One region of the Weizmannia sp. FSL K6-3076 genome, then DNA from elsewhere that is predicted to be linked to it. Evidence: a T-box and tRNA genes for the amino acid it is inferred to sense, from the RefSeq annotation. Region 1 holds a T-box; the other holds one or more tRNA genes.
What was found. A T-box is a leader RNA that pairs with one kind of tRNA and senses whether it is charged. The one in region 1 lies ahead of pheS (phenylalanine--tRNA ligase subunit alpha), so its partner is inferred to be a tRNA-Phe.
Positions count from the first base shown of each region.

Region 2: it has a tRNA-Phe gene. The T-box ahead of pheS (phenylalanine--tRNA ligase subunit alpha) is inferred to sense a tRNA for this amino acid. The anticodon was not compared.

Region 1 covers NZ_JBBOWU010000001.1:2,109,274-2,113,696, reverse strand. Annotated here, with positions in the region: gene NSS95_RS10085 (IS4 family transposase) at 1-16, shown strand, start outside; gene NSS95_RS10080 (hypothetical protein) at 18-443, shown strand; gene sspI (small acid-soluble spore protein SspI) at 470-682, opposite strand; gene NSS95_RS10070 (TrmH family RNA methyltransferase) at 787-1,542, shown strand; T-box leader at 1,882-2,115, shown strand; gene pheS (phenylalanine--tRNA ligase subunit alpha) at 2,164-3,201, shown strand; gene pheT (phenylalanine--tRNA ligase subunit beta) at 3,214-4,423, shown strand, end outside.
Region 2 covers NZ_JBBOWU010000001.1:3,472,527-3,476,949, forward strand. Annotated here, with positions in the region: gene walK (cell wall metabolism sensor histidine kinase WalK) at 1-869, opposite strand, end outside; gene yycF (response regulator YycF) at 874-1,584, opposite strand; tRNA gene NSS95_RS16425 (tRNA-Phe) at 1,966-2,038, opposite strand; tRNA gene NSS95_RS16430 (tRNA-Asp) at 2,070-2,145, opposite strand; gene NSS95_RS16435 (adenylosuccinate synthase) at 2,495-3,784, opposite strand; gene dnaB (replicative DNA helicase) at 3,959-4,423, opposite strand, start outside.

The sequences.
Region 1 (4,423 bases):
ACTCTGCGAAAGTTGAGTTGAAAGAAAAGGATTTTGTTGCTTTTTTAACAGAGGCTGGCAGATATGATAAAACAGCGGAGAAGTGTACGGTTTGCGGGATCATTTTGCCATCGTTTTCGGATTATTTGCTGAGAGGGCCGGCGGGAGCACTGGGGACAAAGTATAATGTGCTCAGCTATAGTGAACAAGGGCTGACCGTCATTCCAATCAATAATATTACGGGCAATATGTTACCGGACGAATCGGCATTTATTCCGGGAGAAAAGATCACAAGCATGAAAACTGTTCCGAAGCTGACTTACCACAGATTGTATGTTGGGACTTCGGATGGTACGGCTGTTTTCCGATTAAACAAAGTGCTGATTGGTTACGGGTGGCATAAAAGAAATTTGCCGTCATTCATTGCAACTGTAAACGGATTGGAAGAGCCGGTGCACATATAGAAGGAGCGGCTTTTTCCGCTCCCTTGTTACGCCTGGCTCAGCCCCTGCTCGAGCGTTTCCAGCATCATTTTTTGTTCCTGTGTATCCGCATGGTTCCAAATGATTTCAAAGAGGACGCCGAGCCCCGGGAGCATTTTTTCTTCGCCCCTTTGAATGGCATCGACAATCGTATCTTTTAACTGATCTTGCGTGTCCTCTTTTACATTGTGAATGACTGCTTTCCGCAAGTCCAAATCCATTTCGGTTCAGCTCCTTTGATCACTTTCACTGCTAGCATTTCACATGGCCACAATTTTTATGTATACTATTCCAAGGAAAACTTAACGAAAAGGGAGCAAACACGTTGAAATACATACAATCCTTGCAAAATCCGCAAGTAAAGCATTGGAAAAAACTCACCGCGAAAAAAGAACGCGAAAAAACATTTACTTATTTGCTGGAAGGGTTCCATCTCGTCGAAGAAGCGCTGAAAGAAGAAGTAGTGACAGAAATTATTGTTGAAGAAGGCGTGGACCTGCCAAACCGCTGGAATACGGAAGGGGTGCCGGTAACCACTGTCACGCATGAAATCAGCAAAACGCTTGCCGATACAGAAACGACGCAAGGCATTTTTGCCGTGTGCCGGATGAAAAAACAGCCGTCCAAAATCATCGGCAGGCGTTATCTTTTAATTGATGCCGTGCAGGATCCCGGCAATACAGGAACGATGATCCGGACGGCGGACGCAGCCGGGTTTGATGCCGTTATTTTCGGCAAGGGCACGGCGGATCCGTACAGCCCGAAAGTGTTGCGTGCGGCACAAGGAAGCCATCTCCACGTCGGGCTTTTAAAAGGCGATTTAAACATGTGGATTGAAAAACTGAACGAAGCGGCAGTGCCGGTTTACGGAACAGCGCTTGAAAACGGCGTAACGTTTCGCGAAGTAAATCCAGGTGATGCCTTTGCGATCCTTGTTGGCAATGAAGGAAGCGGCGTACACCCTAGCTTACTTGCGCTAACGGAACAAAATTTGTCCATCCCGATTTTCGGCAAAAGCGAGTCGCTAAATGTTGCGGTGGCAGCCGGCATTTTAATGTATGACTTTGCAATGCGGGCGTAACCTTTGGCGGAAATAATGGATGCCACCTTTGCTGCCCCGTGTTTGAGGCAGAAAAGCAGGCCTTATCCATGCGGTGAACGCGGCACCAGAAGAAGATGAAAAACAGCCGGCACCATTTTTCAGGATAGGCGCCAAAAGGCAATCGAGGCAGACGATTTTTCATGAGGGCGGCTGCGTTGTTTGGCCAGGATAAACAGGGACAACCGCGTGGCCAAAGCGTCCATTTATTGCGGAAAACGGGAAATATTCCGTGCCAAAACGGCCGGACCCATGCCTATTTTCACTTTCCGTTTGAAATTGCGGGCATTTCCCGCTATAATAAAAAATAACTGAAAAATGATAAAAACCATGACAGGGAAAAGTAGCTTGATCTTCGCCATGCAGGGAGAAAATGCCGCAGACTGGAAGCATTTTTATGGGGAAATGAAGCGAAGTTCACCCCTCGAGTTGCCGCTTGGACCATTGCTTGCAATGTAAAGGCGGGACGGTTAAAAGCCGTTATTGAAATGAAGCGAACATAATTTAGTTATGTTAACTAGGGTGGTACCGCGAACCATTAGCCTCGTCCCTTTTCCAGGGCGGGGCTTTTTTAACGCCCAAAACCTAAAGGAGGTACAAAAAATGGAAGAAACGTTGAAAGCACTGCAAACCGAAGCGCTTGCCAAAATTGAAGAGGCTGCTGATTTAAAAACGCTGAACGGGATCCGTGTCGCCTATCTCGGCAAAAAAGGCCCGATTACGGAAGTTTTGCGCGGCATGGGGAAGCTGCCAGCGGAAGAACGGCCGAAAATGGGCGCGCTCGCCAATGAAGTGCGTGCCGCCATTCAAGCAGGTATTGAAAAGAAACAGGCGGCATTGGAAGCAGAAGCCGTCGAGAGGCAACTGGCATCCGAAAAAATTGATGTCACGCTGCCTGGCCGCCCGGTAAAAGCAGGCAGCCACCATCCGCTTACAAAAGTCATTGAGGAAATCGAAGACTTGTTTATCGGGATGGGCTATACCATTGCCGAGGGGCCGGAAGTGGAAACCGATTACTACAATTTTGAAGCGCTGAACCTGCCGAAAGGGCACCCGGCACGCGATATGCAGGATACCTTTTACATAACCGATGAAATGCTGCTTAGGACCCATACTTCACCGAACCAGGCGCGGACAATGGAAAAGCATCACGGCAAAGGGCCGGTCAAAATCATCTGCCCGGGGAAAGTGTACCGCCGCGACAATGATGATGCGACACATTCCCACCAGTTTATGCAAATTGAAGGGCTGGTTGTTGACGAAAACATCACGATGGCCGATTTAAAAGGGACGTTGGAAGTATTTGCGAAAAAATTATTCGGCGAAGACCGCGAAATCCGGCTGCGCCCGAGCTTTTTCCCGTTCACCGAACCGAGTGTTGAAATGGATATTTCATGCAAGATGTGCGGCGGGCACGGTTGCCATGTATGCAAAGGCACCGGCTGGATTGAAATTTTGGGCGCCGGCATGGTCCACCCGCGCGTATTACGGATGTCCGGCTTTGATCCGGAAAAATATACCGGTTTTGCATTCGGCATGGGGCCGGAGCGGATTGCGATGCTGAAATACGGCGTTGATGACATCCGCCACTTTTATACAAATGACATTCGTTTTTTACGGCAGTTTTCCGTACAAGAATAAGGAGGGTCAAACATGTTTGTTTCATATAAATGGCTGCAGGAATATGTGGATTTGGACGGCATTTCGCCGGAAGAATTGGCTGAAAAAATTACGCGGACCGGCATTGAAGTCGAAAGCGTGGCATTTAAGGGGGAAGGCATTAAAAATGTCGTTGTCGGGCATGTATTGGAAAAAGAAAAGCATCCGAACGCCGATAAATTAAACAAATGCCTGGTCGATATCGGGGAAGGCGAGCCTGTCCAGATTATTTGCGGCGCGCCAAACGTCGATAAAGGGCAGAAAGTTGCTGTTGCCAAACCGGGCGCCTGGCTGCCGGGGCATGTGAAAATCAAACGTTCGAAACTGCGCGGCGAGGAGTCGAACGGGATGATCTGCTCGCTGCAGGAACTCGGTGTTGAAAGCAAGCTCGTCCAAAAAGAGTACGCAAACGGCATTTATGTGTTCCCGGATGATGTGGAAGCGGGGCAGGATGTGCTGCCGCTTTTAGGATTGGATGATACCATTATCGAACTGGGCCTCACCCCGAACCGGGCGGACTGCATGAGCATGCTCGGCGTTGCCTACGAAGTGGCGGCGATACTCGGGAAAGATGTGAAATTGCCGGAAACAAAAGTGCAGGAAGCAGCCGATAAAGCTTGTGATGCCATTTCGGTCCGCGTCGATGCAAAAGAAGCGGCGCCGCTTTACACATTAAAAGTCATCCGCAATGTGAAAATCGGCCCGTCCCCGCTCTGGATGCAGGCACGGCTCATGGCAGAAGGAATCCGCCCGCACAACAATGTGGTCGACATTACGAACTATATTTTGCTCGAATACGGCCAGCCGCTGCATGCGTTTGACTATGACAAGCTCGGTTCCAAAGAAATTGTCGTTCGCATGGCGCATGAAGGCGAAAACATGGTGACGCTCGATGGCCAGGAGCGCACGTTAAAAGACGTCCATCTTGTCATTACGAGCGGCACTGAACCTGTCGCAATGGCCGGTGTCATGGGCGGCGCCAATTCAGAAGTAACCGAAACGACGACAAACGTGCTTTTGGAATCCGCCTATTTTGATGCCGGAACGATCCGCGCGGCTTCAAAAGACCACAGCCTGCGCAGCGAGGCAAGCAGCCGCTATGAAAGAGGGGTTGATCCGAACCGCGTCCTGCCTGCATCAGAACGGGCCGCCATGCTGATCAGCAAATATGCGGGCGGGGAAGTGCTCGCCGGGACGGTTGCCG
Region 2 (4,423 bases), 1.4 Mb from region 1:
GGCTCGTTAATTAAAATAATCCTTCCTCTCCGGTCGGTCGCAATTACACCGTCTGTCATATGGGTCAGGATGGAGTCGAGTTTTCTTCTCTCGCCTTCCGTGCTGGCCTGCGCCTCCTGCAGCTTTTTTGTCATATGGTTAAACGAATAAGCGAGCTGTCCGATCTCATCATTCCCGATCACTTTGACTTTCCGGGCAAAATTGCCGCGTGCCATCGCCATCGCCTGCTTGCGGATCTCACTGAGCGGCTTTGAAATCGTGCGTGCGGTAATGATGCCAAGCAGGGCTGTAACCAGTACGGCAATAACCGTCCCTGTCATAAAAATCTGGTTAATCGCCTGCACCTGGCGGTAAACCGTTTCAATTTTGGAGACAAGGTAAATGATTCCGATCAGCTCACCATTTGCTTTAATCGGGGAAGCCAGCACCCACATTCGGTCGCCAGTCTGCTTGTCCAAATAAATCTGATCTTCCGGCTGGCCGGTTACACGGACGCTTTTGACAATATCTTCGGTTGTTTTTTGGCCGACAATGCTCTGGTCATTGGAAGAAGTACCCAAAATAACGCCGCTGTGCGCGTCGATCAGCCGGATTTCAGATACATCCGTGCTTTTAAAATCGCCCAGTACTTTCCTCACTTTTAACGTAATATCCGCCGCCTGGTTCTGCTTTTTCGTCAACAGGTCTTCAATACTGTATTCAAGCACATTGACCTGGTCGTATATCGATTTTTTAAAATTCGTCTCGAGCTGGTTTTCCAGCTTATTGATAAAATACACCCCAATAATCTCCATCGCGACGACGATCAGCAGAATATAAATCAGGACAAACTTAAAGTGAATAGACTGGAAGAATTTCACCTTATTCATTTGGCTACTCCTGTTCAGGGTTGCGCAAATAATAGCCGACACCGCGCCTTGTCACAATCCACTCTGGGTGGCTCGGGTTATCTTCCACTTTTTCGCGGAGCCGTCTGACCGTTACGTCCACTGTCCGGACATCGCCGTAATAGTCATAACCCCACACGGTTTCAAGCAAGTGCTCACGCGTCATCACTTGCCCGATATGCTTCGCCAGATAGTGGAGCAGCTCAAATTCGCGGTGCGTCAGTTCAATCGTCTCGCCGCGTTTTGAGACGACATAAGCATCCGGATGAATGACAAGTGAACCGATCGCAATTTCATTGGATTCCTCTTCCTCACCCGGAGCCGCGGGCGTCTGCTGGTGCCGCCGCAAATTCGCTTTGACACGGGCAATCAGTTCACGGGTGCTGAAAGGTTTTGTGACATAATCATCGGCACCGAGCTCAAGGCCGAGCACTTTATCAATTTCCGAATCTTTTGCCGTTACCATAATGATCGGCATATTGTATTTTTTCCGCACTTCGCGGCACACTTCCATGCCATCCCGCTTCGGCAGCATAATATCAAGGACAATTAAATCCGGCTGCACCTCTTCCACCTTTTCCAATGCTTCCTCACCGTCATAAGCGCAATACACCGTATAACCCTCTTTTGTTAAATTAAACTGCAAAATATCGGCAATCGGTTTTTCATCATCCACGACCAAAATTTTTTTATCCATCGTCCATACTCCTTCATTTAAAATGCGCCATTCTCATTGATTGACATCTATCTACAACTTTCTATCATCTTTAGTCTTTATGTTCCTAAAAAATCTCATTTTCCCCGCATCATGGCGAACAGCAATGCCCCTGGAAATCCAGAAGCATTGCTGCTCTGTATCAAAGGATTCACAGGCAGCTTCCAGCAGCCATACTATTACAATTTTAACTTACTTGCATAAAAATTGTCCAATTCTACTGAAACCATGCCCCCTGGTAATATCTATCAAGAGTGCCGGGGGATACGGCTTGCATCCTGTTTTCCATTCTGGCGGGTTAGAAGAGCCATATAATAAAAAAGCACTACGAGAGTCTAAGTCATCGCAGTGCTTTTTAGTAAATGGCCCGGGACGGAATCGAACCGCCGACACAAGGATTTTCAGTCCTTTGCTCTACCGACTGAGCTACCGGGCCCGAACCGAAAACAAATATGTATAATTAAAAATGGCGGTCCCGACGGGAATCGAACCCGCGATCTCCTGCGTGACAGGCAGGCGTGATAACCGCTACACCACGGGACCATTGTGCATTTTGTAACAACAGAAGTAATGTTATCATATCTATCATCCATTTTGCAACACATTTCTACAAATTTTTTAAGTGAATGGCAATTGAAATTTCAGCAAATGTTCATTTTCAAGCATGGCCGCCGTAAAAGATGGAAAATCATGACCCACTTTAAAACAATATAAAAACGGCGAGAAACCCCTTTTATGGGATCTCGCCGTTTTTTCCGTTCTAGTGGACATTCTGGGATGAAAATCGCTTTTAGCAACCTCACCCGATGATGCTTTTTCATCGGTTTTCTTTTCGACGTGGTTCCACTACCGTTTTTCCGGCAGCCCAAATCCGATTCGTCCGGGTTTTCCGTCACACCCGCCAGACACTTTGCACCACAATCGTCTGCAGGCGGTCCGGACCGACGGAAAACATGGAAAGGGGAACCCCGGTCAGTTGGGAAATGCGCTCTAGGTAATGGCGGGCATTGTCCGGGAGCTCATCAAGGGAACGGCAGCCGGTAATATCTTCCGTCCAGCCCGGCAGTTCTTCGTAAACCGGTTCGCATTCAGCCAGCACTTTTAAGCTGGCCGGGAACGCTTCAAGCACTTTCCCTTTATAGCGGTAGGCGACACAAATTTTCAACGTTTCAATGCCGGTCAGTACATCGAGCAGGTTTACGGACAAGTCTGTCAGGCCGCTCACCCGGCGCGCATGGCGGACGACAACACTGTCAAACCAGCCGACACGGCGCGCTCTTCCTGTCGTTGTGCCGTATTCATGTCCGGTTTCGCGGATCCGGTCGCCGGTTTCATCCAAAAGCTCTGTCGGGAACGGGCCATCGCCAACACGTGTCGTATAAGCCTTGGCAATGCCGACAACATGGTTGATTTTCGACGGGCCGACACCGGAACCGATTGTGACGCCGCCGGCAATCGGGTTGGATGATGTGACAAACGGATAAGTTCCCTGGTCAATATCGAGCATGACCCCTTGCGCCCCTTCAAAAAGGACGCGTTTGCCCGCATCAAGCGCGTCGTTTAAAACAACCGACGTATCGCAGACATATTGTTTAAAGCGCTGGCCGTATTCGTAATAAGGCTCCAAAATTTCTTCCAGCGTAAAGCCTTCCGTTTCGTATATTTTTTCAAACAGACGGTTTTTTTCCTCAAGATTGCGCGTCAGTTTTTCTTTGAATTCTTCGTAATCAAGCAGATCAGCAATCCGGATACCGGTCCTTGCTGCTTTATCCATATACGCCGGGCCGATCCCTTTTTTCGTCGTGCCGATTTTATTGCTGCCTTTCCGTTCCTCTTCTGCATCGTCCAGTTTAATATGGTAAGGCAGAATGACGTGCGCACGGTTGGAGATGCGCAAGTTTTCCGTTGAAATACCCCGTCCGTTCAGATAATCCAGTTCCTCGACGAGCGCCTTTGGATCGACGACGACACCGTTTCCGATAACACAAATTTTGTCTTTATAAAAAATCCCCGACGGAATCAAATGTAGTTTATACGTTTCCCCATTAAAACGGATGGTATGGCCCGCGTTATTCCCGCCCTGATAGCGGGACACCACTTCCGCATTTTCAGAGAGGAAGTCGGTAATTTTTCCCTTTCCTTCGTCCCCCCATTGTGTACCTACCACGACAACTGACGACATTGAGTGCACCTCCGCATATTTTACAAATCATGATTTCCATCCATCATTTTACCAGCTTAAACCGCCAACAGTCAATGTAAATCCGAACATTTATATATTTTTTCAGCGTTTTTATTCGTAAAACGCACAAAAAAAGCCTTTCCCCGAAAAGGAAAAGCTTCATATCGATACTTGCTATGCCGGAACAGGCGCATCGTCAAACCGCCGTTCCAGGTTCACAAATTTATTGTACTCTTTTATAAAAGCGAGCTGGACGGTGCCGACCGGGCCGTTCCGCTGCTTCGCAATAATGATTTCAATGATGTTTTTATTCTCCGTGTCCTGTTCATAATAGTCTTCCCTGTACAGAAAAGCCACGATATCAGCATCTTGTTCAATGCTTCCCGATTCACGAATATCGCTCATCATCGGGCGCTTATCCTGCCGTTGTTCGACGCCCCGGGAAAGCTGGGAAAGGGCAATGACCGGCACTTCAAGTTCACGCGCCAGCGCCTTCAGCGATCTTGAAATCTCAGAAACTTCCTGCTGCCGGTTTTCCCGGGAACGGGCGCTTCCTTGAATCAGCTGCAAATAGTCGATGACCACCATGCCAAGCCCGTGCTCTTGTTTCAGGCGCCGGCATTTCGAGCGGATTTCCGT